3 regions of the Ramlibacter sp. P4_H7 genome follow, and region 3 is predicted to be linked to each of the others. Evidence: predicted binding sites of a transcription regulator. Region 3 holds the regulator's gene; each other region holds the start of a gene.
What was found. The regulator sigma-54, encoded in region 3, starts transcription at its own class of promoters, with help from an activator protein. The targets are predictions, from matches to a motif close to TGGCANGNAANCTGCTTT.
Positions count from the first base shown of each region.

Region 1: AC1DSA_RS03870 (pilin) is a predicted target of sigma-54. The motif match lies at 3,113-3,130, and genes of this name have one in related genera.
Region 2: glnA (type I glutamate--ammonia ligase) is a predicted target of sigma-54. The motif match lies at 8,829-8,846, and genes of this name have one in related genera.

Region 1 is NZ_JBFUKP010000002.1:140,203-154,382, forward strand. It holds gene AC1DSA_RS03855 (hypothetical protein) at 1-522, opposite strand, end outside; gene AC1DSA_RS03860 (hypothetical protein) at 531-1,313, opposite strand; gene AC1DSA_RS03865 (glycosyltransferase family 2 protein) at 1,349-2,512, opposite strand; gene AC1DSA_RS03870 (pilin) at 2,609-3,076, opposite strand; gene AC1DSA_RS03875 (3',5'-cyclic-nucleotide phosphodiesterase) at 3,354-4,145, opposite strand; gene AC1DSA_RS03880 (FHA domain-containing protein) at 4,484-5,200, opposite strand; gene AC1DSA_RS03885 (Stp1/IreP family PP2C-type Ser/Thr phosphatase) at 5,246-6,031, opposite strand; gene sucD (succinate--CoA ligase subunit alpha) at 6,858-7,751, opposite strand; gene sucC (ADP-forming succinate--CoA ligase subunit beta) at 7,766-8,929, opposite strand; gene argC (N-acetyl-gamma-glutamyl-phosphate reductase) at 9,105-10,025, shown strand; gene recX (recombination regulator RecX) at 10,245-10,691, opposite strand; gene recA (recombinase RecA) at 10,707-11,762, opposite strand; gene AC1DSA_RS03915 (MarR family winged helix-turn-helix transcriptional regulator) at 11,915-12,391, shown strand; gene AC1DSA_RS03920 (response regulator) at 12,482-13,156, shown strand; gene AC1DSA_RS03925 (sensor histidine kinase N-terminal domain-containing protein) at 13,200-14,180, shown strand, end outside.
Region 2 is NZ_JBFUKP010000021.1:156,597-170,776, reverse strand. It holds gene gph (phosphoglycolate phosphatase) at 1-286, shown strand, start outside; gene galE (UDP-glucose 4-epimerase GalE) at 283-1,341, opposite strand; RNA gene ssrA (transfer-messenger RNA) at 1,427-1,801, shown strand; gene AC1DSA_RS22595 (pseudouridine synthase) at 1,879-2,610, shown strand; gene AC1DSA_RS22590 (YncE family protein) at 2,729-3,661, shown strand; gene AC1DSA_RS22585 (polysaccharide deacetylase family protein) at 3,661-4,425, shown strand; gene AC1DSA_RS22580 (sterol desaturase family protein) at 4,446-5,429, shown strand; gene AC1DSA_RS22575 (EI24 domain-containing protein) at 5,548-6,399, shown strand; gene AC1DSA_RS22570 (mannose-1-phosphate guanylyltransferase/mannose-6-phosphate isomerase) at 6,384-7,805, opposite strand; gene AC1DSA_RS22565 (competence/damage-inducible protein A) at 7,874-8,689, shown strand; gene glnA (type I glutamate--ammonia ligase) at 8,898-10,316, shown strand; gene AC1DSA_RS22555 (hypothetical protein) at 10,505-11,020, shown strand; gene glnL (nitrogen regulation protein NR(II)) at 11,025-12,092, shown strand; gene ntrC (nitrogen regulation protein NR(I)) at 12,129-13,655, shown strand; gene xth (exodeoxyribonuclease III) at 13,751-14,180, opposite strand, start outside.
Region 3 is NZ_JBFUKP010000001.1:619,754-623,233, reverse strand. It holds gene lptB (LPS export ABC transporter ATP-binding protein) at 65-856, shown strand; gene AC1DSA_RS03145 (RNA polymerase factor sigma-54) at 876-2,447, shown strand; gene AC1DSA_RS03140 (THUMP domain-containing class I SAM-dependent RNA methyltransferase) at 2,539-3,480, shown strand, end outside.

The DNA of each region.
Region 1 (14,180 bases), on a different contig from region 3:
CTTGTGAGCCACCAAGGAATAGGAGATGTTGGCAACGGTCACGTAGGTCGCGGGTTGGGTGCGCGCCTGCTCGTCCAATTCCAGTTCGAAGTAGGGCGTGTCCCCCCACTTACCCAAGCCCCACCAATGCCAAGGATCATTGTTGTAGACCACCCAGCCTTGCAACAGGACAATTCCTGCTGCGACCGAAAGACGCAGCGCCTTCGTGCCTGGCAGTCGCGCCACCATTGCTATGCAGATGGGGCCCGCGGCTATCAATGCCACCATGATGTAGCGGCCGTTGCCTGTGGTGGCGAGCCACACCACAAACACGGCGAACAGCCACAGAAGCAAGCCAGAGAGCGGCGTCATCGTGGCTGACGGCCTCCGGCGCTTCCAGAGGAACACGCCACCCAGAACCAACCCCAGCAGAACGATGATGGCAAATCGAAGGTCGGGAGCCGGAATCTCGACGTAGATGCCTCCGTCCGGTGCTGCCATTGCAAGTGGCCGCAGCAGGGCGTCACGCCATGTGTCGGGCAAGAATCGAATCATTGCGCCCAGCCCGCCCACCGGCGCAACGGCTCGAAATAAGCGTCGCCAAAGGGATAAACCGGGTTGCCCACGGCGACCCAGAGTTGCCAGCCCCAGTAGCCATAGGCGAAGGCAAACCCGATGACGGCGGCAAAGCAGCCCGTCAGCACCATCCTCAACCTCTCCGTCATGCTGGTTCCTGCTGCCACCCAGAGCAGCGGACCCAGCACCGCGACCGGTCCGTTGCTCAGCTTGCAGGCGACAGATACACCCGCCAGCACACCAGAAACAAGCACAGCATGAGACGGCCGCAGACCCACCTCGGGAGCACGCTCCATGGCGTGCAGGGCCATGGCCACGGACCAGACAAGTGGCACTGTCGACAGCAGATCGTTCGAGGTCGAATCGAACATGGACAACAGGAGTACGCTCGAAAACGCCAGCACGACAGCCAGTGCCCGAAGCACTGAGTCGGTCCAGAGCCGACCCGGAATGCAGCTGTTTGCAATCATCCACACAGCGGGAATGGCCGCAGCATGGAGCGTGGCGAGCACCACGCCGGCGACTTGCCCTGAGACGCCCGCCGCCGCCAGCTTGTACACCGGCCAATACAGATAGGGGAACTGGAAAGACTGGAATGAAGCAGCCAGGTAATCGCGCGCGAAGCGCGGACTTTCCGCGGTCCACCCGAGATAGATGTGATGGTTCAGCGCGTCCCAGCTCAGTCCGATTTGTCCCAGCGAAAGGGGGATCGCAATGAACGCCAGCCAACCCGCCAAAGTCACAAAGAGCAGTTCCATTCGCTTCGAGAGTTGCGGAACGCGCTGAATGCCAATCACGCAACCGCCCTTCCACGTGACTGCCAGGCGGCTTGCAGGGCCCCAGCGAAGAGACCTGTCGCACCGGCCTGCGCGCCGACGATCATGAGCGTGACTGCCGGAATGGCTTGTCGCATGACCTGGGCGGGCTCCAGCATGCCGAACCCGGCTCCGCTCCACTCCAGCACCAGCCTCACCGACAAGGTCACCCCCACGCCGATGACGATTGTGCTGGCGATCAGGCCAACTTCCACGCTCAGGTAGCGGCTGGCGATCGCCACCCAGCGAGGCTGCTCCACGATCCCCGCGAGTACGGCCATCCATTTGGTAATCAATGCCAGCGAGACGAGCTGCGCACCGATGACGGCCGCCGCAGCCATGTACAACAGCGAGTGAATGTCGAGCCCGAGCGATGCAATGTGCACGCTGCCGTGGCTAAGGAGCCCGAGTCCCAGCATGCCAATGGACGACAGCAGCAGGCCGGGGTACAGGAACAGCCAGCGCGGACAAAACAGCAGCAAGAAGCGAAGGTGGCGCCAGCCATCGCGCCACGTACGCAGATGCGGCGGCCGGTCGCGGCCATCGGGTCGTAGTACGGTCGGGACTTCGACGATCCGCAGGCCAGCGAGCGCCGATTTCGCGACCATTTCGCTGGCGAACTCCATGCCGGGCGTGACGAGCCCCAACCGCTCGATGGCGACCTTCCGGAAGCCTCTCAACCCGCAGTGGAAGTCGCGAATGGACGTGCGAAAGAACAAGCGGCCGATGAAGCTCAGAACCGGGTTGCCGAGATATCGGTGCAGCACAGGCATCGCACCACTTTCGATGCCGCCGGCAAAGCGGTTGCCCATGACCAGGTCCGCTCCGGAACGGAGTTTCTCCAGGAAACCCTCGAGTTGCGCGAAGTCGTAGCTGCAGTCGGCATCACCCATGATCACGTAGGTGCCGCGAGCCGCGCCAATTCCCCCCATGAGGGCCGCGCCGTAGCCCCGGTCGGGCACCGGGACCACTCGAGCGCCGGCGGCACTTGCCAGCTCACGCGACCCGTCGGTGGATCCGTTGTCGGCCACCACCACCTCTCCGTCGATGCCGACGCGGCGCAGGAACGTGAACGCGGCCTCCACGCACTGCACGACAGTCTTTGCCTCGTTCAGGCAAGGCATCAGAATCGTCAACTCCACCGTGGGGAGTGTACGGGAAGGCACTTCGACTTGTTCCGTCGCGGTGCCACAGAAAAAAAGGGGCCTTGCGGCCCCTTCTCCAGCAAGCATCGCTGATCAGCCGCCGCGGCAGGAACCCGGCAGGAACTTGGGCTCGACCGTCGTGCCAGTGGCGCCGCAGATCCACTTGAAGATGGTCTGGGACGTGGCCGAATAAGTCATTGCCGTTCCGGCGCTGTCGGTGGGCAGCAAGACCACATCGCCGTCAGCTCCAGTGCCAATGCCCTGGGACTGAACAGTGACCTTGCCGTTGGCGTCCGTCGAGATCTTCGCCACATACTTCGAAGACGCCGTCGAGGACTCGCAGCCCCAGTTGCCGCCCGTCATGGTGCTCTGCGAGCCAGACTGGTACACCTCGGTGATGGTGGTGCGGCAGGCGGAAGCCGCCAGAATCACTTCCGACATCTTTGCGCGCTTGGTGTAGTCCTGGTACGCGGGCAGGGCCACCGCAGCCAGAATACCGATGATCGCGACCACGATCATCAGTTCGATCAGGGTAAAGCCCTGTTGAAGTTGACGCTTCATGAGTACCTCCAGGTTGTGTAAGAGAAGCTGGGTGGTAGTGCAATCGGTGTGCCAGCCTCGTTTGCGCCGCTCTTCGCTTGAATCCGGCCGCTCACGGCCGGCGGAGGGACACGGGGCGTCAGCGGCCTGACAAATCCGTCAACGCAAGCGACTGCAAACGACCAATCTGCCTCAGTTCGGCTCCTCGACCAAAGGAGTTCGTCTTCCCGAATTTCGGAGGTGACGGATTGCAGGTGCTGAACCGGCGGGGCAACTTGGTCCCTGCCATTGACCGCGTTCACAAGTCGAACACCTGCCCCGCGCGCAGCCACCTGATGTCGTGGGTCACATCCAGGCCGGATGGGTGTGTCTGGTCGAAGCGCTGGATCTCCGTCATGATCAGCTCAGTCTCCGCCGGCTTGGTGTGCGTGATGAAGATCGGAAAGTTCTTGTTCCTGTCGATGCAATCCAGTTCCTCGGCCAAGGCGCACGGCGAAAGGTGCAGGCTGCGCTGCGCCAAGTCCTTCTCACGGTTGCTGAACGCAGTCTCGATCACAAGCGCCGCGACTTCCATCTGATTCACGCGTCGCCAGAATGCCGGATTGCGCTCCGTGTCACCAGTAAAGACCCAGTGCCCCTGCCCGGCGCTCACGGCAAACCCGCACGCCGGCACCGTGTGCACAGCGGGCAAGACTTCAACACTCTTGTCGCCGAGTTGCAGGATCTGCCCCGTTTGAATTTCGTGAAAGCTCACGAACGGCGATTGCGGCGTGGGGATGCGGCTGAAGTCCGGCCAGATCACGTTGTTGAAGATGTGAGCCTTGAGCGCGGCGATCGTCCCCGGCAAGGCATAAACGTGGATCGGTTCATTCAATAGCGCAGCGATGGAATCCACCATCAGCGGAAGTGCCGCGACGTGGTCCAAATGGGAGTGCGTGAGCAGCACGGAGCGGATGTCGCGCATCTCCTCGAGGGAGAGGTCGCCGACGCCCGTGCCGGCATCCACCAGTAAATCTCCATCGATCAGGAAGGACGTCGTCCGGGAATCCTTCGCGATTGCGCCGGAACACCCCAGCACACGCACCCTCATTGGCAACGCCCCTGTCTATGTCATCTCGAAGTGGTCACGCCGTGGCAATGGGCCCATGGCGACGACTTCTTTGAGGCTACACGTTCGGGGTGCGGCGCGTAAAGGCACTTTTTGACGCCAAGCCGCTTGGGATCGCCGCGTGATGTTGGATGCGCCTTCGATGCCGCTCCGCCCCTGCGGCACAAGCCCTTGGCTTCTTCGATCATCGCGAACTTGCACGTTGCAGGATGAGCTGAACCGGGGAGGTGGGCAATCCCGCAGCCAGGATCGAATCAAGAAATGAGCCGCGGTCGCGACGGGTCGCTCGGCTCAGCAAGCCATCACGGCGAATCTTCCGGTCAGGCCAACTGTAGAAACTGCATCTGCGTGCCCGCGAGCTCAAGCATGTCGCCGTTTTTCAGCGTCACCGGCTCCGGGCCAATGGCAGCGCCGTTAAGGGTTGGCTTGTTCGTGCCTTCGACATGCGCCACCACGAAGCCGTGGGCACGCTTGGTGATGGCCGCCACGGCAACGCCGGGCTTGCCGATCGTGGTCACCACTTTGACCAGTGGCACTTCCCGGCCAGCGGCCGCACCGGACAGAACCTTGATGCTGGCATTCACGAGCCCATCAGAACCAAGGCTCGCTGGTGCGGCGGAGGCAGTCAATGCCTCGGGCGTGACAGTCTTCGCCGTGGCGGGGACAGCCGCACTCGGCGCAGCAGGCTTCGCCATAGGCGGCACCGTGCCTGGCTTGATGATCATGGTCTTCTCGAAGGTCGCTCCCGGCGCTTCGTTGATGAACTTGATCTTGTACTTTCCGATTTCAACCGTGTCGTTGTTCTGCAACAACTGCTTCTTCACGGCCTTGCCATTGACGTAGGTTCCGTTGGTGCTGTTCAGGTCTTCCAGGAAAACCTCATTGCCCGTCAATTGCAGCACGGCATGTTCGCCGGACACCGCAAGGTTGTCGATCACGATGTCGTTGTACGGCCGGCGCCCCAGCGTTGTCCGGTCTTTCGTCAACTGCACTTCCTTGATGACGACACCGTCGATCGAAACGATCATCTTCGGCATGGTCGACTCCTAATCAATCAATTCTGAACGCTCAAACCGTCGGGCTCATTGTCCCAGCCAACGCGAGATCAATCCCCTTTTCTTGGAGCCGCTGTTGGCCAGCGCCAGCAGCACCGAAATGTTGTCGCGACCTCCGTTGGCGTTGGCCGCGTCGATCAGCTGCACCGATTTCTGCTCCAGGGAGATGTCGCTGGCCAGTATTTGGGCGATCGAGTCGTCGTCCAGCATATCCGACAGGCCGTCGGAGCACATCAAATACAGATCCCCAGGATCCACCCTGTGCTCGTTGACCTCGAGGAGCACGGCATCTTCGACCCCGAGGGCTCGGGTGACCAGGTTCTTGTTGGTAGACGTTGCCGCCTGCTCCGGGGTGATGAGGCCGGCGTCCATCTGCTCCTGCAGCAAGGAGTGATCCTTCGTGATCTGCTCGAGCTGGTTGCTCCGCAGGCGGTAACACCGGGAATCACCGATGTGTCCGAGCATGAGTCGCCCGTCCTGGAACACGCCCACAACGAGGGTCGTGCCCATCCCGCTGTACTGGGGGTTCGAGTTGGCCGCATTGAAGATGGAGCGGTTCGCGTTGTCGACGCAGATCTCCATGGCCCGGCGCACTTCGCGCGAATTGGCATGCCGGCCAGCTTGGGCGAGCCAGCGACCCAGTTCGGACTTGATGAAGGTCGTTGCCATGCCGCTGGCGACTTCGCCTGCGTTGTAGCCTCCCATTCCGTCCGCGAGGATGCCGAGGCGCGTCGGTTCGTCGATGGCGACGGAATCCTCGTTGTTTTCGCGCGCAAGACCGGGGTCCGTGCGCATGCAAAACTCGTAGTTCATAGTTCGCGGGTCAAGGCATGGCCGGTGTTGCCGCCGCCGGCCTGGGGCCTCTCCGGAGCCCACGTCTTGTTCATCACGGTGATTGGGTCGAACTGCGCCCTTGGCGCCAGCCCCTCTTTCTGTGCCGCATCATAGCCGCGCGGCGCATTTGCTGACACAGTCGCGGCGAAAGCGTTGTCTGCCGCCATCACTGCGGAACCGGCGGCCTTCCGCGACCCGGCGGAGGCAGCGGAAGGCACGGGTTTGCGTTGCCTCACAAGGCGCGTGCGGAATGTGGACGGAAGCTCGCACCGATCGAAGATCGCGTCCGCGAACTCTCTGATGCAAGTCGGGGCAGGCCGCTCCGCCGCATGGAATGAAGGAACGCAGAGGCCGGCAGTCCTGGCATTCGAAGGAAGATGGGTCCGCTGAACGAGCGACCCGCTGACGCACTGGTGCGAAGCAGCCGCCGTACGGAAGTCAGAAGAGCGTTCGCCAAGTGCGTCGTTGAAACCGGCGGACCGCGTGGCCACCACCGGGGCGCTCCCGAACCCACCAGGACGCCTGAACTTGCTGCGTCGTGCAGACAACGATGTACCCACTTCCACCCCTTGCCCGGATTACCGACCGGCCCAAACCCGTGCAATGCGCACAGGGATTGCTTCCCACCCGACGCCATCCGGGGCCGGAGTCCTGCGGAGAAGCTATCAGAGGCTGTTGGGGCTCACAAGCGACTTTGTCACGCCCTCAAAACATTTTGTTTCATTTTGGTCGTTGCCGTCAAAGCGTCCGCGCCAAACAAAAGCCGGCCCATGGGGCCGGCTCTTAAGCGAATGAAAGCATCCGCCTAAAGAAGCGCCTTCAGGAGTTTGCCCATCTCTGAAGGATTGCGGGTGACCTTGAAGCCGCACTCTTCCATGATGGCCAGCTTCGCGTCGGCTGTGTCCGCGCCGCCGGAGATCAATGCGCCGGCATGGCCCATGCGCTTGCCGGGAGGCGCGGTCACTCCAGCGATAAACCCCACGATCGGCTTCTTCATGTTGGCCTTGCACCAGCGGGCGGCTTCCGCCTCGTCGGGCCCGCCGATTTCTCCGATCATGATCACGGCGTCGGTGTCGGGGTCATCGTTGAAGGCTTGCATCACGTCGATGTGCTTCAGGCCGTTGATCGGATCACCACCGATGCCCACGGCGCTGGACTGGCCCAGGCCGATCTCTGTCAACTGCGCCACCGCCTCGTAGGTGAGCGTGCCGGAGCGCGAAACCACGCCGATGCGGCCCTTGCGATGAATGTGGCCGGGCATGATGCCGATCTTGATTTCGTCAGGCGTGATCAAACCGGGGCAGTTGGGGCCCAGCAGCAGCGTCTTCTTGCCGCCCTTGGCTTCCTTGGCCTTCATCTTGTTGCGCACTTCCAGCATGTCGCGCACGGGAATGCCCTCGGTGATGCAGATGGCCAGGTCCAGGTCGGCTTCCACCGCTTCCCAGATCGCGGCCGCGGCACCCGCCGGCGGCACGTAGATCACGGAGACGGTCGCACCGGTCTTGTCCTTGGCGTCCTTCACCGAGGCGAAGATCGGGATGTCGAAGATCTTCTCGCCGGCCTTCTTCGGGTTCACGCCGGCCACGAAGCAATTCTTGCCGTTTGCGTACTCCTGGCACTTCTCAGTGTGGAACTGGCCGGTCTTGCCCGTGATGCCCTGGGTGATGACCTTGGTGTCCTTGTTGATGTAAATCGACATGGCTCTTTCCTGGATTACTTGCTGACGGCGGCGACAACCTTCTGGGCCGCTTCGGCCATGGTGTCCGCGCTGATGATCGGGAGGCCGCTGTCGGCCAGCATCTTCTTGCCCAGTTCCTCGTTCGTGCCCTTCATGCGCACGACCAGGGGAACCTGCAGGTTCACGGCCTTGCAGGCGGTGATGACACCGGTGGCGATGGTGTCGCACTTCATGATGCCGCCGAAGATGTTGACCAGGATGGCCTCGACCTTCTTGTTCTTCAACATGATCTTGAAGGCCTCGGTCACCTTTTCGGGGGTGGCGCCGCCACCCACGTCGAGGAAGTTGGCCGGCTCGGCGCCAAACAGCTTGATGGTGTCCATCGTCGCCATCGCCAGGCCAGCGCCATTCACCAGGCAGCCGATGTTGCCGTCCAGGCTGATGTAGGCCAGGTCGAACTTGGACGCCTCGATCTCCGCCGGATCCTCTTCGTCCAGGTCACGCAGCGCGACGATCTCGGGATGGCGGAACAGCGCGTTGCTGTCGAAGTTGAACTTCGCATCCAGCGCCTTGACGTTGCCGTTGCCCTCGAGGATCAGCGGATTGACTTCCACCAGCGAGGCGTCCGTGTCCATGTAGCACTTGTAGAGCTTCTGGAACACGTCCACGGCTTGCTTCTGCGAGGCCTCGGGGATGCCGATGCCCTTGGCAAGTTGCACGGCCTGGTCATTCATCAGTCCGGCCAGTGGATCGACGAACACCTTGATGATCTTTTCGGGAGTCGCGTGGGCCACCTCTTCGATGTCCATGCCCCCTTCGCTGGAGGCCATCATCGCGACCTTCTGGCTTGCGCGATCGGTCACGACGGAGACGTACAGCTCCTTCTTGATGTCGGCACCGTCCTCGATGAGGAGACGTCGCACCTTCTGGCCCTCCGGGCCCGTCTGGTGCGTCTTCAACTGCATGCCGAGGATTTCGCCAGCCAGCTTCTTCACTTCGTCGATCGAGCGGCCCAGTTTCACGCCGCCGCCCTTGCCGCGGCCGCCTGCGTGGATCTGCGCCTTGACGACCCAGACCGGGCCGCCCAGCTTTTGCGCCGCTTCCACGGCTTCCTGCACCGTGAATGCCGGGATGCCACGCGGCACGGGCACGCCGAAATTGCGCAAGATCTCCTTGCCTTGGTACTCGTGAATCTTCATGAGGTCTCTCTCGGGGATAAGGGAATCCGGGGATGCCGGTCAGTGGCTTCGCTAGGCCATCCGGCAAGGGCGGCAGCAGCTGGGGCACAGCAGCCAGCAAACTGTATCATGGTGCACTGCACCAAAACCCACACGGCGCTTACAGTAACGATAAGCAGTTGCTATAGGAAAAGAGATGCCCAAGGTTTTCATCGATGGCGAGGCTGGCACCACCGGCCTGCAGATCCGGGAGCGGCTCGAGAAGATGCCGCAGATCGAGCTCGTGAGCATCGCCTCGGAAAAGCGCAAGGATCCCGCCGCCAAACGAGAGTTGATGGCCGGGGTCGACCTGGTGATTTTCTGCCTGCACGATGACGCCGCTCGCGAGTCCGCTGCGATGGTGGAGGAGATCGGCAAGGGTGGCGCAAGGAAGCCCCGCATCATCGACGCATCGACCGCCCACCGCACTGCCGATGGCTGGGTGTTCGGCTTTGCGGAACTGGCCCCCGACCAGCGGGATGCCATTGCGAAGGCGGAGCGCGTGAGCAACCCAGGTTGCTACGCCACCGGCGCCATTGCTTTGCTGCGGCCGCTGGTGGATGTCGGGGTGCTGCCTGCCGACTACCCGGTGGTGCTTCCCTCAGTGAGCGGCTACACGGGCGGCGGACGCACCATGATCGAGGCCTACGCTTCGGGCAGCGCCCCGGCCTACGAGGTCTACGCCCTGGGCCTGAAGCACAAGCATCTGCCGGAGATCATGAAGTACACGGGCTTGGTGCGCCGTCCCATCTTCATTCCGGCCGTCGGCGACTTCGCGCAAGGCATGCTCGTGCAACTGCCGCTGCATCTGAACACGCTGCCTGGCAAGCCCACCGCGGCTGACCTGGAAACCGTGCTCAAACGCCATTACCAGGGAAGCGAGTGGGTGAGCGTAGAAGCGCCAACGGCGGACGGCAAGCTGGAACCCACAGCGCTGAACGACACCAACAAGATGGAACTGCGCGTCTATAACAACATGGACTATGCGCATGCGGTGCTGATTGCACGCCTGGACAACCTCGGCAAGGGGGCCAGCGGCGCGGCGGTGCAGAACCTGAAGATCATGCTCGGCTTGTGAGGGGGCCGGCGTCGGCCGGAGTCCCCTGAAAAGCCGAACGGCGGTGCGCCCTGAGGCGCCCGCCGTTCTTTCTTTTGGACCCTGCTGCGTGCCGTCTCCCAACGACATCCGCTCTTGCATGTCGGGACCGATGATGGGGCTGCCGCCCCGCTGCGTCGCCGTCCAGCCGACAAGCGTGCCGGCAGCGAGCGACCAGCGGCGCCCGGCGTTCGATTCTGCTCAGTCTTCGTCCATGCGCAGCACGCGACCGATGACCTCGCCGCCGAAACCTCGGGCCGCGAGGAAGCGCGCCTGCCGGGCCCGCTCGGCGGCATCGACGGGCGGCACGCCGAACTTCTTGCGCCAGACCTCGCGGGCACGGGCGATTTCGGTGGCCTTCAGGCTCGCCACGGCCAGGGCCACGCGTTCGGCATCCAGGCCCTTGGCCTGCAGTTCCTGCTTGATGCGCCCCGCACCGAGCCGCGCGCTGCGCCGATGCAGCAGCGAATCCACCACGCGCTGTTCATCGATGAAGCCGCGGGACTGCAGTTCGTCCAGCGCGGTCTTCAGTTGCCCCGGCGCCTGCTCATGCTGCGCCAGCTTGCGCTCCAGCTCGCGCCGGGAATGCTCGCGGGCCGCGAGCAGCTTCAGCGCGCGGCCCTTGAGCGAGATCTGGCCGAAGCCCATGCCTGCAGCCGCGCCTTATTCAGCGACCGCGTCGGCCGGCAGCAGCGGGATCTCCAGCGACGCGCGCACCTTGTTCTCGATTTCGCGTGCCAGCTCGGGGTTCTCGCGCAGGAACTCCCGCGCGTTGTCGCGGCCCTGCCCGATCTTTTCACCGTTGTAGGCGTACCAGGCGCCCGACTTCTCCAGCACGCCCGCACCGACGCCCATGTCGATGACCTCGCCCTCGCGGCTGATGCCCTCGCCGAACAGGATGTCGAATTCCGCGGTCTTGAATGGGGGTGCCACCTTGTTCTTGACCACCTTGACCTTGGTCTCGTTGCCGATGGCTTCCTCGCCCTTTTTGATCGTGCCGGTGCGGCGGATGTCCAGCCGCACGGAGGCGTAGAACTTCAGCGCGTTGCCGCCGGTGGTGGTCTCGGGGCTGCCGAACATCACGCCGATCTTCATGCGGATCTGGTTGATGAAGATGACCATGCAGTTGGTCTTCTTGATGGTGGCGGTCAGCTTGCGCAGCGCCTGGCTCATCAGGCGCGCCTGCAGGCCCGGAAGGGAATCTCCCATCTCGCCTTCGATTTCGGCCTTGGGCACCAGCGCCGCGACGGAGTCGATGACGATCAGGTCCACGGCGCCGGAGCGCACCAGGCTGTCGACGATCTCCAGTGCCTGTTCGCCGGTGTCGGGCTGGGAGATGAGCAGGTCGGAAACGCTTACGCCCAGCTTCTGCGCGTACTGGATGTCGAGGGCGTGCTCGGCGTCGACGAAAGCGCAGGTGCCGTTCTGGCGCTGCATCTCGGCGATGACCTGCAAGGTGAGGGTGGTCTTGCCCGAGGATTCCGGGCCGTAGATCTCGACGACGCGACCGCGCGGCAAGCCGCCGACGCCCAGCGCGATGTCCAGGCCGAGCGAGCCGGTGGACACCACCTGGATGTCCTCGATCTTCTCGCCTTCGCCGAGCCGCATGATGGTGCCCTTGCCGAACTGCTTCTCGATCTGGGCGAGCGCAGCCTGCAGGGCCTTGGCCTTCTCGGTGTCGGCCGGAGCGATCTTGCTTCCTTTGACTTGGACATCCATCTCGTTTCTCCTTGACATTCGGTTCCGTGGGTTTGGGTTGCGGCCGACATCCAGTGGATTTAAGTACAGGCTGGATGCATGGCCAGTAATGTAACGAGCGAGATGCCAAGCGGACAACAGGTTTTTTGGTCAGTTTGCCTTACGATTTCGCCATGACCATGGAAGAGGACGGTTGGCGACTGACCCATCTCGGGCGCCTGCTCGGGCACGCGATGCGGCGCTTCGACGAGCGCGTGCTCCACCTGATGGCGCACAACGTCGACGTGCCGCTGGCCCTCTCCAACCTTGCCGCGCGGGCCCAGATCGGCGCGGCCCATGTCCACATCACGCGCCACCTGGAGTTGGGGGGCACCCGGCTCACGGACCTGGCCCAGAAAGCCGGCATGAGCAAGCAGGCCATGGGCGACCTGGTCGACCAGAGCGAGGCCTGGGGCCTGGTCACCCGCGAGGCCGACCCGCGGGACGCCCGCGCCCGCCTGGTGCGCTTCACTCCCACGGGCCTGCTGTGGCTGCAGGCCTTCAAGGACGCCGTTGCGCAGGCGGAAAGCGAGTTCCGGCAGGAGGTCGGGCCCGAAGTGGCGACGGTCGTGGCCATCGGGCTGGAGGCCTACGCAGGCGGGTCCGACTGATCTGCATCAGATGGCGGCCGGATGCGCCGCCTAGAATTTCAGCTCAAAGCGTCCGGATGCGAAGAAGACGCCCACCTCCAGGAGACAAGCATGCGGATCCTCATCGCCGAAGACGACCAGGTACTGGCCGACGGCCTGCTGCGCAGCCTGCGCGCCTCGGGTGCGGCCGTCGACCACGTGGCCAGCGGCTCGGAAGCCGACGCGGCGCTGATGACGAACAACGAGTTCGACGTCGTCATTCTTGACCTGGGGCTGCCCAAGATGCATGGCCTGGAAGTGCTGCGCAAACTGCGCGCGCGCGGATCCACCATGCCAGTGTTGATCCTCACCGCGGCCGATGCCATCGAGGAGCGCGTCAAGGGCCTCGACCTGGGCGCGGACGATTACATGGCCAAGCCCTTCGCGTTGTCGGAGCTGGAAGCGCGGGTGCGCGCCCTCACGCGGCGCGGCATGGGCGCCACCAGCAGCACGATCAAGCATGGCCCGCTGGTGTACGACCAGGCCGGCCGCGTCGCCACCATCGACGGCAAGATGGTCGAACTGTCCGCCCGCGAACTGGGCCTGCTGGAAGTGCTGCTGCAGCGCGCCGGCCGCCTGGTCAGCAAGGACCAGTTGGTGGAGCGCCTGTGCGAGTGGGGCGAAGAAGTGAGCAACAACGCGATCGAGGTCTACATCCACCGCCTGCGCAAGAAGATCGAGAAGGGCCCGATCCGCATTGCCACGGTGCGCGGCCTCGGGTACTGTCTGGAAAAGATCCCGGGCTGACGCATTGCCGCGTCCCGGGCTGGCGGGACCCTGAACTGAGTCGATGAAGATTTTCCAGCGTGAGCAGCGTTCGCTGTTCGGCGAAATCCTGGACTGGATGCTCACGCCGCTGCTGCTGCTGTGGCCGGTGAGCCTGGCGCTGACCTGGCTGGTGGCGCAAAGCATCGCCGGCAAGCCCTTCGATCGCGCCCTCGAATACAACGTCACGGCCCTGGCGCAGCTGGTCACCGTCCACAACAACCGCGCCGCGTTCAACCTGCCGCAGCCCGCGCGCGAGATCCTGCGCGCCGACGATTCCGACCAGGTCTACTACCAGGTGCTCGGCTCCAAGGGCGAGCTGCTGTCGGGCGAGCGCGACTTTCCGCAGCCGACCGAGGACGAGAAGCCCACCCCCGGCGAGACGCGCCTCCGCGACGACGAGATGCGCGGCCTCGACGTGCGCGTGGCCTACACCTGGGTCAAGCTGGATGTCGCCGGCGCACCGGCGCTGGTGCAGGTCGCGGAGACGCGCGAGAAGCGCTCCGTGCTCGCCACCGAAATCATCAAGGGCGTGATGCTGCCGCAGCTCGCCATCCTGCCGGTGGCCGTGCTGCTGGTGTGGCTGGCGCTGGTGCGCGGCATCAAGCCGCTTTCGGAGCTGGAGGAGCGCATCCGCCAGCGCAAGCCGGACGACCTGAGCCCCCTGGACGAGAAGGTGGTGCCGCTGGAGGTCGCGCCGCTCGTGTCGTCGGTGAACGACCTGCTGACCCGCCTGAAGAGTTCCATTGCGACGCAGAAGCGCTTCCTGGCCGACGCCGCGCACCAATTGAAGACCCCTCTCGCGGGACTGCGCATGCAGGCCGACCTCGCCCAGCGCGAGCAGATGAACACGGAGCAGCTGAAGCAGTCGCTCAAGCAGATCGGCCGCTCGAGCATGCGGGCCACGCACACGGTCAACCAGCTGCTGTCGCTGGCGCGCGCCGAGACCAGCGGCAAGTCGCTGGTGCGCCAGCCGTGCGACCTCGCCGCGCTGGCGATCGACGCC
Region 2 (14,180 bases), on a different contig from region 3:
CGCGTCGGCCCGTGCGGTGGTCGGTGGCGATACGACCCCGCATCCCAAGCCGCACCCGGCGCCCCTCCTGGAGGCGGCGCGACAGGTGGGCGTGCGACCGATCGAATGCGTCTACGTGGGCGACGATCTGCGCGACGTGCAAGCGGGCCGGGCGGCCGGAATGGCGACCGTCGCGGCTACCTATGGGTACCTGGGCAGTACCGACGTCAAGGAGTGGGGCGCGGATTCGCACATCGCGACACCGCTGGCGCTGCTGCCGCTCCTGCGATTCCGTCAGACTGCCTAGGTCTCTCTGTAGCCCTTCGGATTGGCGCTCTGCCAGCGCCAGGCATCCGTGCACATCTCGGCGAGGCTGTGGCGTGCCTCCCAGCCCAGCAGCTTGCGTGCGAGTCCAGGATCGGCGTAGCACTGCGCCACGTCGCCCGCGCGACGGTCGACCAGCTTGTAAGCCACGGTGCGCCCGCTGGCCTGTTCGAAGGCGCGGACGACCTCCAGCACGCTGTGGCCGCGGCCGGTGCCCAGGTTCACCGTGAAGCTCTGCGGCCGCTCCAGCAAGGTCTTGAGCGCTGCGACGTGCCCCTCAGCGAGGTCCTGCACGTGGATGTAGTCACGCACGCCGGTGCCATCGGGTGTCTGGTAGTCGCTTCCGAACACGTTCAGGAAGGGACGCATCCCCACGGCGACCTGCGTGACGAACGGCATCAGGTTGTTGGGGATGCCGGCGGGGTCCTCGCCGATCAGGCCGCTGGGATGGGCGCCCACCGGGTTGAAGTAACGCAGCACGCCGATGCGCCAGTCGGGTTGCGCCCGCAGCACCGCCTGCAGCATGTCCTCGATCACCAGCTTGGAGTGCCCGTACGGGTTCGTATGGCTGAGGGGGAAGTCCTCCGTGATGGGGACCGTTGCCGGATCGCCGTAGACGGTGGCACTGCTCGAGAACACGAGCGTGGGGTTGCCGATCCCCTTCGGGACCAGGTACTCCGCCTCCATGGCCCGCAGCAGGCTGATCGCGCCGCCGATGTTGTTGTGAAAGTATTTCAGCGGCTGGGCAACGCTTTCCCCGACGGCCTTGTCACCGGCGAAATGGATGACGCCCACCGGGCGAATCCGCTGCAGCACGGCCGCGAGGAACGGCGTGTCCAGCACATCGCCCCGCTCCAGGCTGGGCTTGCGGCCCGTGATCCGCTCCAGCCGCTCCAGCACGACGGGATGGCTGTTCGCGAAGTTGTCCAGGATGACGGGCTCGAAGCCAGCCTCGTGCAAGGCAACGAAGGTGTGGCTGCCGATATAGCCGGCGCCGCCGGTGAGCAGGACGTGGCCAAAACGCGGGGGCTGGGACATGGCGCACGACTATATCTGCGGGAAAAGGGGCTTGTACGCGCACCGGGGTTGAAATTCCGCAGCAGGCCTTAAGATACGTGTTCTTGGGGCTGCACTGGTTTCGACGTGGGTTCGGACACGCAGCAGGGCATGTCGAGGGTCAGATCACCTCGTAAATCCAGCTGAAACAAACTAACTGCGAACGACGAACGTTTCGCCCTCGCCGCTTAATTGCGTGTGAGCCTTGCAACGGTTGGCCGATGGGCCGGGCAAAGGGCGCAAGCCTCTAGCTGCAAGGTAATCTACATTGGCTGGCTCCGGATCGGGTACCTTGGCCCGGGGCGAGAAAATAGGGTGCTGGCTGGCTGGATAGCGTGCGACTGCGCGATCCGGCTGGTGAGAACCAAAACAGATCGCTAAACATGTAGAACTGTTCGTTGAAGGCTTGCGGACGCGGGTTCAATTCCCGCCAGCTCCACCACCATCTCTCAGTGCGAGGCGGGCTCGACGGCGTCCCTCGCGCTCGGGCGCAGTCCGGCGTGGTAGCCTCGCCCGCCCATGGAACTGCAGGACATCCTCTATAGCCAGGGCTTCGGCCCCCGCCGCGTTTGCCTGGGCCTGGTCCAGAACGGCCTGGTGAGCGTGGAGGGCCAGCCTTGCGACGATCCCTATGCGGCATTCGAGCCGAAGGGACTGAGCTTCACCGTCGAGGGTCGGGCCTGGACTTACCACCCGAAGGCCTACCTGATGCTGCACAAGCCGGCCGGCTACGAATGCTCCCAGAAGCCGTCCGCCTGGCCCAGCATCTACACGCTGCTGCCGGCACCCTTGCGTCAGCGCCCGAGCAAGGGGGCCAACCCCGGCGTGCAGGCCATCGGCCGGTTGGACCAGGACACCACGGGCCTGCTGCTCCTCAGCGACGACGGCGCCTTCATCCACAAGATGAGCTCGCCCAAGCGTCACGTGCCGAAGGTGTACGAGGTGGGCACGGCCGACCCGGTGGATGGTCGCCAGGTCGACCGGCTGCTGCAAGGCGTGGTGCTGGACGACGATCCCAAGCCGGTGCGCGCCGCCGCCTGCGAAGCGACCGAGAGCCACGCGCTGCGCCTCACGCTCACCGAAGGCAAGTACCACCAGGTCAAGCGCATGCTCGCCGCCGTGGGCAACCGCGTGGTGAGCCTGCACCGCTCGCGCATCGGCGCACTGGAACTTCCGCACGATCTCGCCGCCGGCCAATGGCGCTGGCTGACGCCCGAAACCCTCGCCGCGGCCGCCGATCGCGGACAATAGGCGGTCCGGCGTCCTCCGCCGGACGTCCCGGCGCGTTGAAGTGCCAGTCCTCCTGAGTCAGCCCCTCGTGAATCTTCCTTTTCCGTGCCGCGCTTTCGTCGCGGCCTCGCTTCTCCTGTTGGCCGGCATCCTGCCCGCCCAGGCCACGCCGCTGTTCGTGCTCAATTCGCTCGATGCCGACATCAGCGTGATCGATCCCGTCACCTGGCGCGAGATCAAGCGCATCCCCACCGGCAAGGAGCCGCACCACCTGTACATGTCGCCGGACGAGAAGTCGATCCTGGTGGCCAACGCCCTCGCGGATTCGCTCACCTTCATCGACCCGCGCACGGCGGAGATCCAGAAGACCGTGCGCGGCGTGATGGACCCGTATCACCTGCGCTTTTCGCCCGACATGAAGTGGCTGCTGACCAATGGCAACCGCCTCAACCACGTCGACATCTACCGCTGGGACGGCACGGACCTGACCCTTGCCAAGCGCATCCCGACCGGCAAGACGCCCAGCCACCTCTGGATCGACAGCAAGAGCACGGTTGCCTACTCGACGATGCAAGACAGCGACGAACTGGTCGCGATCGACCTGGTCAAGCAGGAGATCAAGTGGCGCATCAAGACCGGTCCCATGCCGGCCGACATCTTCGCCACATCGGACGACAAGACGCTGCTGGTGGGCCTCACGGGCAGCGATTCGGTCGAGGTGTTCGACGTCAGTGGTCCGCAGCCGAAGTCGGTTCGCCGCATCAAGACCGGCGCGGGAGCGCACGCCTTTCGCGGGGCCGGGGACAAGCGCCATGTGTACCTGAGCAACCGGGTGGCCAACACCATCAGCAAGATCGATCTCACCACGTTGACCGTGGTCGACACCTACCCGGCCCCTGGCGGGCCGGACTGCATGGAGGTCCTTGCCGGAGGCCGCTACCTGCTGACCACGTCCCGCTGGGCCAAGCGCCTGACCATCATCGACACGCAGACGCGCGAGGTGGTCCGCCAGGTGAAGGTCGGCAAGTCGCCCCACGGTGTCTGGACGGTCGATCACGCCCCGAGGCAGTGATGCGCCGGCGCGGGATGCTGCCGGTCCTGGCCCTGGTCCTGGCAGCTTCCGCAGCCATGGCACAGCCGGCCTGCCAGAAGCCGGTCTACCTGACCCTGGACACGGGGCACATGGGCGTGGCCAAGCTCATCGCGGACGTCCTGAACCGCCAGAACGTCAAGGTCACCTTTTTCGCTGCCAACGAGAAGACGATGGAAGGGGACGGCAGCCTGGGCAGCTTCTGGGCGCCCTGGTGGAAGGCACGCGCCGCCGAAGGCCACGAGTTCGCTTCCCACACGTTTGACCACGTCTACTGGCGCTCGGACCTGCCGGACGGGCGCTTCCGCGTTCGGCCGTCGGCCGGTCCGGCGGAGGGGCGGGACGCCGTCTGGACGGCGGCCGAGTATTGCGCGGAGATCGACCGATCCGCCCGTCGCTTGCAGGAGATCACGGGCAGGAAGCCGCTGCCGCTGTTCCGAGCTCCCGGCGGCAAGACCTCACCCGGGCTGCTGGCCGCGACGCGGGCTTGTGGCTACCAGCACGTCGGGTGGGCGCCCGCAGGCTTCCTGGGTGACGAGCTTCCCAGCGAACGGGCGAGCAACCAGCAGTTGCTGGACCAGGCGCTGCGGACCATCCGGCCCGGGGACATCCTGGTGGCTCATCTGGGCATCTGGTCCCGCAAGGACCCGTGGGCGCCGGCCGTGCTGGAGCCGCTGATCACCGGATTGAAGGAAAAAGGCTTTTGTTTTGCGACTTTGCGGGATCACCCGTCCTACCGGGAATAGGTCACGCGCGTTAAGTAGCCATGCACTGGATTCAGGACTTGTTTGAGTGGGCCCAGCAAGGGCTGTTCGAGGCGGCGGTCCAGCCGATCATGTACTCCTTCGGCATGGGCCAGTACCTGGAGGACGGGTATACGGCCACCGGATGGCTGCTGGTCGGCCTCATCCAGATCGCCGTGATGCTGGCCATCATCGGCCCCTTGCAGCGCTGGCGCCCGGTCGAGCCGATGGCGGACCCCGCCAGCGTCCGGACCGACGTCATCTACACGCTGCTGCACAGGCTGGGCCTGTTCCGGGTGGCGCTGTTCTTCAGTGTCGAGCCGCTGTTCGACGATGCCTTCGGCTGGCTGCGGGTGCAGGGCCTGGGCACGGTGCACATCGACCAGTTCATGGCCGGCGTGACGGACCACCCTTTCATCAGCTTCGTGCTGTACCTGGTGGTCTTCGACTTCGTGGATTACTGGATCCATCGCGGCCAGCATGGCCTGAACTGGTGGTGGAACCTGCACTCGCTGCACCATTCCCAGCGGCAGATGACCATGTGGAGCGACAACCGCAACCACCTGCTCGATGACCTGGTGCGCGACAGCATGCTGGTCATCCTGGGTCAGTTGATCGGCGTCGGCCCGGGGCAGTTCGTCGCCATCGTTGCGGTGACGCAGCTCAGTGAAAGCCTGCAGCACGCCAACCTGCGCCTGCACTTTGGCAGCATCGGGGAACGCCTGTGGGTGAGTCCGCGTTTCCACCGCCTGCACCACAGCATCGGCCTGGGGCACGAGCGCAAGTGCGATGGCGAAGTGATGACGGAAGGCCGCAGCCCGGCCTTGGGCGGGCACAACTTCGGGGTGCTCCTCCCCTGGTGGGACGTGCTGTTCGGCACTTCGAACTTCGAAATCCGGTACGACCCCACGGGCGTGCGTGACCAGGTCGAGAGCGGACGCGATTACGGCCGCGGCTTCTGGGCGCAGCAGTGGTTGGGGCTGCTGCGGCTGGTCGGAAAAGCCTGAGCGCCGGTTCGCGTGCCGGGCTGGCCCGGAATTCAAGCAACGGCGGCTTCAGCCGTAGGCGCGGCGGTCGGCAAGGAACGGCAGACCCAGCAGGCCGGGTCGACTAGCATTCGCTCCAATGTCCCTGTTCCTCGACTCCTTCTGGCGCGCCGTAGCCTACTGCCTGCACCCCAGGGTGATCGCGATCTCGCTGCTGCCCCTGGTCGGCATGGTGGTGCTTGCGCTGGGCCTGGGTTACTTCTTCTGGGACAGCGCCGTGAATTCGGTGTTCGTGTGGCTGGAATCCACCGCCTGGCTGGAGAGCCTGACGCGCTGGCTGGGCGACATGGGTCTGAGCGGGCTGAAGAACGCACTGGCTCCGCTGCTCGTGATCTTCGCCGTCACGCCGCTGGTGGTCGTGGCCGTGCTGTTCTTCGTGGCCCTGATGATGACGCCCGCGGTGGTGAACCTGGTGAGCCGCCGCCGCTTCCCCGCGCTGGAACGCAGGCACGGAGCGTCGATGCTGCGTGGGGCGTTCTGGTCGCTGGGTTCCATGGTGCTGGCGCTCCTGGCGCTGGTCATTTCGCTGCCCTTGTGGCTGATCCCGCCCCTGATCCTGGTGCTGCCGCCCTTGATCTGGGGCTGGCTCACCTACCGGGTGATGACCTTCGATTCCCTCGCAGACCACGCGACCAGTGAAGAGCGCCGGCAGGTGTTCCGGACGCACCGCACCTGGCTGCTGCTGATGGGAATCGGCACCGGCTACCTCGGTGCCGCGCCCAGCATCGTCTGGGCTTCCGGGTGGTTCTTCGCGGCGGCGTTCCCGGTGCTGATCCCCGTCGCGATCTGGATCTACACGCTGGTCTTCGTGTTCTCGTCACTCTGGTTCGCCCACTACTGCCTGGCCGCCCTGGCGCAACTGCGTGCCCTTGCGCCCGCGAACCAGCCACCCGCACCGGCTCCGCAGCCGGCGCTTCAGGTCCTGCCGTAGGTGTCTTCCAGCCGGACGATGTCGTCCTCGCCGAGGTAGGCGCCGGACTGGATCTCGATCATTTCCAGTTCCATCTTTCCGGGGTTGTGCAGTCGATGCACCTCGCCGATCGGGATGTAGGTGGACTCGTTCTCGCTGAGCAGGAAGGTTTCGGTGCCGCGCTGGACCTGCGCCGTCCCCCGCACGACCACCCAGTGCTCGGCGCGATGGTGGTGCTTCTGCAGGCTGAGGGATGCGCCCGGCTTGACGCCGATGCGCTTCACCTGGAAACGCTCGCCGGCGTCGACGCTGTCGTACCAGCCCCAGGGGCGCACCACCTTGCGGTGCATCACGGCTTGCGTGGCTTCGCTTTTCTCCAGCCGGGCCACGACGTCCTTGACCTGCTCGGCGCAGTTGCGCTGGGCCACCAGCACCGCATCCGGCGTGTCGATGATCAGCAGGTCCTGCGTGCCGAGCGCCACCACCGGACGGTGCGGCGCGTGGATGAACGTGTTGTGCGCGTTGTGCACCCATCCCTGGCCCGCGATCCGGTTCTCCTGAGCGTCGGCGGGGGTGAGGTCGGCCACTGCGTTCCAGCTGCCGACGTCGCTCCACTGGCCTCGAAACGGCAGCACGACCACGTCCGCATGCTTTTCCATCACCGCGTAATCGATGCTCTGCGACCGGCAGCCTTCGAAGGCGGCGCGCTCGGGGCGCACGAAGGTCACGTCGGAAGCGGCGGTTCCCGGCTGCTCGGATTGGGCGTTCGCCAGCGCTGCCCTGCACGACTGCAGGATGTCGGGCGCATGCTGCTCGAGCGCCTCCAGGAAGAACCGCGCCTGCGCCAGGAAGATGCCTGCGTTCCAGAGAACGTCGCCCTGCAGCAGCAACTGCTCGGCGCGGGCCGGGTCCGGCTTCTCGATGAATTGCGCCACCTGCATGCTGCCGTCGGGCCGAGGCGCGCCCTGGCGGATGTAGCCGTAGGCGGTGCTCGGGAAACTGGGCACGATGCCGAAGGTGACGACCATCCCCGTGCCGGCGGCCGTGAGGCCTTCCTTCATGGTGCGGACGAAGGCGGCCGCATCGGGAATGTGGTGATCGGCGGGGCAGAACAGGAGGAACTCCTCCGGATCGACGGACAGCGCCGCCAACGCCATGGCGGCCGCCGTGTTCCTCGCGACCGGCTCCAGGATGACGGTGCCGCGCAGCTTCGCCTGTCGCAGCGTGTCGGCCACCATGAAGCGATGTTCCTCGGCGGCGACGGTCATGACGCGCGCGCCGAGCCCGGCCACGCGCTCCATCGTGAGTTGCAGCAGGCTCTTGTTGCCGATCAGGGGGACGAACTGCTTGGGAAAGCTCTTGCGGCTGAGCGGCCAGAGGCGCGTGCCCGAGCCGCCGCACAGAATCACCGGGGTAATGGATGCCATGCTTCGATCGTATCGCGTCACGGGTGATCCCCTGCGCCACGCCGCCTGGGGACCGGTAGGATTACCGCATGACGTCCACTCCCCGCCCCGACCTCGGGCTGATCATCGTCGGCGACGAGATCCTATCCGGCAAGCGTGCCGACAAGCACCTGCCCAAGCTCATCGAACTGCTCAATGCGCGCGGCCTGCAGCTTGGATGGGCCGAGTACGTGGGGGACCAGCCCGCACGCATCACCGAGACCCTCAAGCGCGCCTTCGCCTCGGGCGACATCGTCTTTTCCTGCGGCGGGATCGGCGCCACCCCCGACGACCACACGCGGCAGTGCGCGGCCAAGGCGCTGGGCGTGCCGTTGGAACTGCATCCGCAGGCCGAGGCGCTGATCCGCGAACGCATGCAGGACGTGGCCAGGGAGCAGGGCGTGCCCTACGAGCCCGACCGGCCGGACAACATCCACCGGCTGAACATGGGCGTGTTTCCCAAGGGCGCCAGCCTGATCGCCAATCCCTACAACAAGATCCCGGGCTTCACGGTGAAAACGGTCCACTTCGTGCCCGGCTTTCCGGTCATGGCCTGGCCCATGATGGAAAGCGTGCTGGACACCCACTACCGCCACCTGTTCCAGCAAGGCGCCTATGTCGAGAGGTCGGTCATCGTCTTCGGTTCCATGGAAGCCACGCTCACGCCGCTGATGGAGCAGGTCGAGCGGGAGCACCCCGGAGTGAAGGTGTTCAGCCTGCCGAGCGTCGACCACCCCACGTATGGGCGCCACATCGACCTGGGCGTCAAGGGCACGCCGTCCGAGGTCGGTCCGGCCTACCAGTCCCTGCTGGACGGACTGCACGTCCTGAAGGTCCGATTGGGCCCCGAGTTGGTGCGAAGCTGAGTCGCATTAAACTGGTGCGTAGGCCGAAATGCACCTGTTGGGTGCATGGCCCAGTTGCTTTCGCAAGGCTACCGTAGGGAAAAGTGCGCAGGATCGCGGACAATCGCCGGGCTGCACGCGGTGCCGCATGCACCAGCTTTGGCACAGAACCTGCATCCCCGCCAGCCGCACATTCATCAACAACCAACCATCCCCCAGGAGAAACCTGATGGCAGCCAAGACCGTCGCAGACGTCATGAAGATGGTGAAGGACAACGAAGTCAAGTTCGTCGACTTCCGCTTCACCGACACCCGCGGCAAGGAGCAGCACGTGACCGTGCCCGTCTCCCATTTCGACGAAGACAAGTTCAGCGCCGGCCATGCCTTCGACGGCTCCTCGATCGCCGGCTGGAAGGGCATCGAAGCCTCCGACATGCTGCTGATGCCGGATCCGGGCACGGCCAACGTGGACCCGTTCTTCGAAGAGACGACCCTGATCCTCACCTGCGACGTGCTGGAGCCGGGCGATGGCAAGGCCTACGACCGTGATCCCCGTTCCATCGCCAAGCGCGCCGAGGCCTACCTCAAGGCCTCCGGCCTGGGCGACACCGCGTTCTTCGGTCCCGAGCCCGAGTTCTTCATCTTCGACGACGTCCGCTGGGCCTCCGGCCCGAGCGGTTCCTTCGTCGAGATCGACGAATACGAAGCCCCGTGGAACACCGGCAAGAAGCTGGAAGGCGGCAACAAGGGCCACCGGCCCACGCTCAAGGGCGGCTACTTCCCCGTTCCCCCGGTCGACAGCACGCAGGACATGCGCGCCGAGATGTCCCTGATCCTGGAATCCCTGGGCATCCCGGTCGAGGTGTTCCACCACGAAGTGGCGGGCGCTGGCCAGAACGAGATCGGCACCCGGTTCAGCACGCTGGTCGAGCGCGCCGACTGGACCATCTTGATGAAGTACGTGATCCAGAACGTCGCCAATGCCTACGGCAAGACCGCGACCTTCATGCCCAAGCCCATTGTGGGCGACAACGGCTCCGGCATGCACGTGCACCAGTCCGTGTGGAAGGGCGGCAAGAACCTGTTCGCCGGCGAAGGCTATGCCGGCCTGAGCGAGTTCGCGCTGTACTACATCGGCGGCATCATCAAGCACGCCCGCGCCCTGAACGCCATCACGAACCCCGGCACCAACAGCTACAAGCGCCTGGTGCCCGGCTTCGAGGCCCCGGTCAAGCTGGCGTACTCCGCCCGCAACCGCTCCGCGTCCATCCGCATCCCGTACGTGGCGAACCCGAAGGGCCGCCGCATCGAAGTGCGCTTCCCGGACCCCACCTGCAACCCCTACCTGGGTTTCGCCGCCATGCTGATGGCGGGCCTGGACGGCATCGAGAACAAGATCCACCCGGGCGAGGCCGCCACCAAGGACCTGTACCACCTGCCGCCGGAAGAGGACGCGAAGATCCCGACCGTGTGCCACAGCCTGGACCAGGCGCTGGAGTACCTGGACAACGATCGTGCGTTCCTGACCAAGGGCGGCGTGTTCACCGACACCATGATCGACGCCTACATCGAGCTCAAGATGTCCGAAGTCACGCGCTTCCGCATGACGACGCACCCGATCGAGTTCGACATGTACTACTCGCTGTGATCGATTGAAGGGACGAGGCGCCCGTTGGGGCCCTTGTTCCTGCGCGGCTGCACATTTCAGCCGCAGAGCTGCGAAGGGGCGACTTTTGTCGCCCTTTCCTTTTTAAATCAATACCTTAATTGGCAATCTGAAGAGTTTGGGTCATACTGAAAAGCCATCCCCTGCACCTCAGGTGTACGGAGAAGTCCATGAAGACCCGCCACGCACTGACTCTTTTCGCCCTGTTTGCCTCCGCCACCGTGGCGTCCGCCCAGACCCAGATCTGGCGCTGCGGCAACACCTACACCAACGACAAATCGGAAGCGCAGGCCAAGGGCTGCAAGCTGGTGGAGGGGGGCAATGTGACGGTGGTGCAGGGCACCCGGGTCAACAGCGGCGCCAAGACGGTCGCAACGGCGCCGCAGGGCGGCGCGAGCCCGCCACGCGTGGAGTCCGGCGAGCAGCGGGCACGCGACGCCGAGGCCCGGTCCATCCTCGAAGCCGAGCTGAAGAAGGCAGAAACGCGGCGCGCGGACCTGACCAGGGAATACAACAACGGCGAGCCCGAGAAGATGGGCCCCGAGCACAAGAACTACCAGAAGTACCTGGACCGCACGGCGGAGCTCAAGGCTGCCCTGGAGCGCGTCGACCTGGACATCGCGGGGCTCAAGCGTGAACTCGCCCGCACGTCCGCCAGTGGCGCGGCCAACTCGGCCGCAAAATGAGGGCTTGAGCAAGCCCGCCCCACCCTCCCAACGCTTCCAGTCGTTCGACCTGCTGGCCACGCTCGTGGCCGTCGTCCGCGGCAACGGCACCGTCCTCTTCGCCAACTCCGCCCTGGAGGATGCCGTCGGCTCTTCGCGGCGCACCATCGAAGGCGCGAGCTTCCTTCCCTTCTTCACCGAGCCGCACGTGCTGCGCACCGCCCTCGATGGCGCGCGCGTCAACGAGTACGCGGCGCTGCGTTACGACGCACGCCTCGTGCGGCAACAGGCGGACCCCATGCCCGTGCACGTGGTGCTGGCGCAGACGGAAGTGGCGGACGAATTCGTCGTCGAACTGCTCCCGCTCGAGGCGCAGACGAGGCAGGACCGCGAGGAGCGGCTGATCGACCAGGCGCAGGCCAACAAGGAGTTGATCCGCAATCTGGCGCACGAGATCAAGAATCCACTGGGCGGCATCCGGGGCGCTGCGCAACTGCTGGAGATGGAGATCGACCCCCAGCTCAAGGAGTACACGCGCGTCGTCATCCACGAGGCCGACCGGCTCCAGACGCTGGTGGACCGTCTGCTGGCGCCGCACCGCCGGCCGCACGTGGTGGGCGACGTCAACATCCACGAAGTGTGCGAACGCGTTCGCTCCCTGATCCTGGCCGAGTTTCCCAGGGGCCTGCGCGTGGTCCGCGACTACGACACCTCGATCCCCGAGTTCCGCGGGGACCGCGAGCAGCTGATCCAGGCCGTGTTGAACATCGCGCACAACGCCTGCCAGGCCCTCACGGACCGGATCGCGGCCGGCGACGCACAGCTCACGTTCAAGACACGGATCGGACGCCAGGTCACATTCGGTAAGCAGCGCTATCGACTGGCACTGGACTTGCATGTCATCGACAACGGGCCCGGAGTACCGGACTCGATCAAGGACCGCATCTTCTTTCCGCTCGTGTCGGGAAGGGAAGGCGGATCCGGCCTGGGGCTCACGCTGGCGCAAACCTTCGTGCAGCAGCACCATGGCCTGATCGAGTGCGACTCCGCGCCGGGGCGGACGGATTTCAAGATCCTCATCCCCTTGCCCTGACGAACAATGACTTTGCCTGAGGTGACCGGGAACAACATGAAGCCGATCTGGATCGTTGACGATGACCAATCCATCCGCTTCGTGCTCGAAAAAGCGCTGATGCGCGAAGACCTGCCCACGCGCAGCTTCACGAACGCGAAGGAAGTGCTGAGCGCGCTCGAGGCCGGCAACGACGACGACGGCCCGCAGATCCTGGTGAGCGACATCCGCATGCCAGGGGGGTCCGGCCTGGACCTGCTGACGCGTGTGAAGGAAAAGCACCCGGGGCTGCCGGTCATCATCATGACGGCCTTCTCGGATCTCGACAGCGCGGTGTCCGCCTTCCAGGGCGGCGCCTTCGAGTACCTGCCCAAGCCCTTCGACCTGCCCAAGGCGGTGGAGCTGATCCGCCGTGCGGTGGAAGAGAGCCAGCGCGAAGAGGTGGCCGAGCAGAGCATGGCCGCGGCTCCCGAGATGCTGGGCCAGGCGCCGGCGATGCAGGACGTGTTCCGCGCGATCGGCCGCCTGTCGCAGAGCAACGTGACCGTGATGATCACGGGCGAGTCCGGCTCCGGCAAGGAACTGGTGGCTCGCGCGCTGCACAAGCACTCGCCGCGCGCGAGCGGCCCCTTCGTCGCGATCAACACGGCGGCGATTCCCAAGGACCTGCTGGAGTCCGAACTGTTCGGCCACGAGCGCGGCGCCTTCACCGGCGCGCAGACGATGCGCCGCGGCCGCTTCGAACAGGCCGAGGGCGGCACGCTGTTCCTCGACGAGATCGGCGACATGCCCTTCGACCTGCAGACGCGCCTGCTGCGCGTGCTGTCGGACGGCCACTTCTACCGCGTGGGCGGCCACAACGCGGTCAAGGCCAACGTGCGCGTGATCGCGGCGACCCACCAGGACCTGGAGCAGCGCGTCAAGGAGGGCGTGTTCCGCGAGGACCTGTTCCACCGCCTGAACGTGATCCGCCTGCGGTTGCCGGCGCTGCGGGAGCGGCTCGAGGACATCCCCATGCTGGCGCGGCACTTCCTGCAGCAAAGCGCCAAGCAACTGGGCGTCGAGCCCAAGCGCATTTCGGATGCGGCGCTGGAAAGCCTGATGACCTTCGCGTTCCCCGGCAACGTGCGGCAACTGGAGAACATCTGCCACTGGCTCACGGTGATGGCGCCGGCGCAGGTGATCGAACCCAAGGACCTGCCACCGGAAGTGGGCGTGTCCGCACTGGAAGCCACGGCCGCGAAGGCGCAGCTCGCCCATTCCTCCGAAGCGACGGCAGGCTCGCCGCTGCCCGCGGCCTTCACGTCCGACGCGACGGCGCCGGGCCATGGGCCGCAGCCGGCAGGGGGCGCGCCGGTGGCGCACAACGGCGGAAGCTGGGAGAGCGCACTGGAAGCCGAGGCGCTGCAACTGCTCCTGAGCGGCCACCACGACGTCTGGGACCAACTCACGCGCCGCTTCGAATCGCGCCTGATCCTCACTGCCCTGGCCAACACGCGCGGTCGCCGCATCGAAGCCGCCCAGAAGCTGGGCATCGGGCGCAACACGATCACGCGGAAGATTCAGGAGCTCGGTCTGGAGTGATCCGCGGTCGCTGGGGTTCGGCTGGGCCTCACCGCCAGCCTACCCCTGGCTCGAGGCGAGTGGCCTGATCCCGGGCGCTGCGGCGCCTCGGTGCTTCAGAGCAATTCCACCGTCACCGGTGCATGGTCGCTGGGCTTGTCCCACTTGCGCGGCGTCCGGTCGATCCCGCACGACTTCACCAGCGTCCGCACCGGCTCGCTCACCAGGATGTGGTCGATCCGCAGACCGCGGTTCTTCTGGTAGCCCAGCATGCGGTAATCCCACCAGCTGAAGCTCTTCTCCGGCTGCTCGAACATCCGGAAGCTGTCGATCAGCCCCAGGCCGACGAGCCCGCGGAAGTGCTCGCGCTCTTCGGTGGTGTGGTGGATGGTCTCGCGCAGGCCTTCGGGGTCGAATGAGTCGCGGTCTTCCGGCGCGATGTTGAAGTCGCCCAGCAGCACGACCTTCTCATGGCTCGCCAGCTCCGCGCGCATGTGCGCGCGCAGGCCGTCCAGCCACTTCATCTTGTACGAGAACTTGTCCGTG
Region 3 (3,480 bases):
CCGCATCGGCGACGCCGGCCGCGCGCCTGCGCCCTTCCACCACGCTCGGTCAGGAGAAGCGTTGATGGGAGACGTGGAGACCGCGACCGCCGCCGCCCGGGTGGCGGAGGCCGCGACGAGCCGGCTGGAAGCGCGCCACCTGCAGAAATCCTATGGCGGCCGCAAGGTCGTGCAGGACGTCTCGCTGGCGGTGAAGAACGGCGAGGTGGTCGGGCTGCTGGGGCCCAACGGCGCCGGCAAGACCACGTCCTTCTACATGATCGTCGGCCTGGTGCGGGCCGATGGCGGCGAAATTTCCATCGACGGCCAGCCGGTGGAGCACATGCCGATCCACCGCCGCTCGCGCCTCGGGCTGTCCTACCTGCCGCAGGAAGCCTCGATCTTCCGCAAGCTGAACGTGCAGGACAACGTGCGCGCGGTGCTGGAGCTGCAGCGCGGTCCGGACGGCAAGTCGCTGTCGGGCGCGGAGATCGAACACCGGCTGACCGCGCTGCTGCAGGACCTGCGGGTGGACCACCTGCGCGACTCGCCGGCCCTGGCGCTGTCGGGCGGCGAGCGGCGGCGCGTGGAGATCGCGCGCGCGCTGGCGACCCAGCCGCGCTTCATCCTGCTGGACGAGCCGTTCGCCGGCATCGACCCGATCGCGGTGATCGAGATCCAGCGCATCATCAGCTTCCTCAAGTCGCGCGGCATCGGCGTGCTGATCACCGACCACAACGTGCGCGAGACACTGGGCATCTGCGACCACGCCTACATCATCAGCGAGGGGCGCGTGCTGGCGCAGGGCACGCCCTCGGAGATCGTGAACAACGCCGACGTGCGCCGGGTCTATCTCGGCGAGCACTTCCGGATGTGAAAGCGGGACGGCCGGCCGTATGAAGCAAGGGCTTTCCCTTCGCGTTTCGCAGCACCTGGCGCTCACGCCGCAGCTGCAGCAGTCGATCCGGCTGCTGCAGCTGTCGACGCTGGAGCTGAGCCAGGAGATCCAGCAGATGCTGGACGACAACCCCTTCCTGGAAGCGCAGGTGGAGGACGTCGGCGAGGAGTTCGGCATCGCCACCTGCGATGCGGTGCGCGCGGCGGACGAACCCGAAGGCCAGGGCGAGGGCGAAAGCAGCTTCGAGCTCGCCGCGCCGGCCGGCGAGGCACCGTCCGCGTCGACCCCGGAGGCGGAGCCCGCCGAGTTCGGTGACGACAGCACCCCCAACTGGGAAGGCGACGGCACCACGGAGACGGTGCCGGACGACGGCGAGTGGGGCGGCGAGGCGCCCGCGCGCCGCAACAACACGGGCGACGAGGACGATGTCGAAGCGACCGACCTCGCGCGCGGCAACGAGTCCCTGCAGTCCTGGCTGCACCGGCAGGCGCTGACGCTGCGCCTTTCCGAGGAAGACCGGATGGCCCTGCGCTTCCTGATCGAGTCGCTCAACGACGACGGCTACCTCGAGGAGCCGCTGGAAGAACTCGCGCGGGGACTGGCGCCGGACGACCTCGAGCAGCAGGAGGAGCTGGTGCAGCGCTTCACCATGGCGTTGCACCTGCTGCAGAACCTGGACCCTCCCGGCGTCGGCGCGCGCACGCTGGCCGAGTGCCTGCTGCTGCAGCTGAAGACCATGCTGGAGGAAGCGCCCGGCCAGGAGTCGATCGCTACCGCCATGAAGATCTGCCAGCAGCCGATCGACCTGCTGGCCAAGCGCGACGTCAAGCGGCTGGCTCAGTCCTGCGGCGGCAGCGAAGCGATGGTGAAGGCGGGGATCGCGCTGATCACCCGCCTGGAGCCGAAGCCCGGCCGCCGCTTCGTCGATGTCGAGCGCAACATCATCGTGCCCGACGTGATCGTCACGCAGGTCGGCCGCGGCACCCGGTCGAACTTCCGCGTGCAGCTCAATCCCGACGTGGTGCCGCGCCTGCGCGTGCACGACGTCTACGCCGGCGCGCTCAAGGCGCACCGCGGCGAAGGCCACCAGGCGCTGCAGCAGCGGCTGCAGGAAGCCCGCTGGTTCATCAAGAACATCCAGCAGCGCTTCGACACCATCCTGCGCGTCTCCGGCGCGATCGTGGAGCGGCAGCGCAATTTCTTCATCCACGGCGAGCTGGCGATGCGGCCCCTGGTGCTGCGCGAGATCGCGGACGAACTGGGCCTGCACGAATCGACCATCTCGCGCGTGACCACGGCCAAGTACATGGCCACGCCCTTCGGCACCTTCGAGCTGAAGTACTTCTTCGGCTCGGCCTTGGGCACCGAGACCGGGGGCAATGCCTCCAGCACCGCCGTGCGCGCCCTGATCAAGCAGTTCGTGGCGGCGGAGCAGGCGAAGAAGCCGCTGTCGGACAGCCAGATCTCGGACATGCTCAAGGAACAGGGCATCGAGTGCGCGCGCCGCACGGTGGCCAAGTACCGCGAGGCGCTGCGGATCGCGCCGGCCAACCTGCGCAAGGAACTATGAGAGCCGCCCGAATCACCGAAGACGCTCGCTGCTGCCTGCGAAGCGGAATGTCCCACGCGGGTCGGTTGGCACGCGCGGGGGGAGCGGCCTGATGCGCGACCTCCGCCTGTTCCTGCCCTGCGCAGCCGGTGTCGAGGCTTTGCTGGCCGAGGAAGTGACCCGCATCTGCGCGGGCGCAGCCAGGGAAATGCGCAGCTCCCGCGGCGGCGTGCAGCTGCTGGCGACCTGGCCGGAAGTGATGCGGCTGAACCTGCACAGCCGCCTGACGCAGCGCGTGCTGGTGGAGCTGTGGCACGGCCCCTACCGCGCCGAGCAGGACCTGTACGAGGCCGCGGCGGGAGTGCCGTGGGAAGAATGGTTCGGCACGCGCGACAGCTTCAAGATCGAACTGACCGCGCACCAGAGCCCGCTGAAGAGCCTGAACTTCGCGGCGCTGCGCATCAAGGACGCGGTGGCCGACCGATTCCGCGACCGCAGCGGCGCCCGCCCGGACGTGGACACGCAGCGGCCGGTCGCGCGCATCTTCGGCCACCTGGCCGCCGAGGCGCTCACGCTGTACATCGACACCTCCGGCGAACCGCTGTTCAAGCGCGGCTGGCGCGAGGACAAGGGCGAGGCGCCGTTGAAGGAAACGCTCGCCGCGGCGATGCTCGCCGCCAGCGGCTGGGACGCGACCGTGCCGCTCTACGACCCCTGCTGCGGCAGCGGCACCATCGCGATCGAAGCCGCGCAGATCGCCTGCAACATCGCGCCGGGGCTGCTGCGCCGCTTCGGCTTCGAGCGGCTGAAGCCGCACAGCGCCGGCGACTGGGCTGCGATCAAGGCCGAGGCCCAGGCCGCGCGGCGCGCACCGACCGCACCGGTGTTCGGCAGCGACGTCGCCTTTCGCATGGTCGACTTCGCCCAGCGCAACGCCGAGCGCGCGGGGGTCGCCCACGCCGTGCAGTTGCGCGGCGGGGATGCCTTGCAGCGCATGCCGCCGAGCGAGACGCCGGGCCTGCTGCTGCTCAATCCGCCTTATGGCGAGCGCATC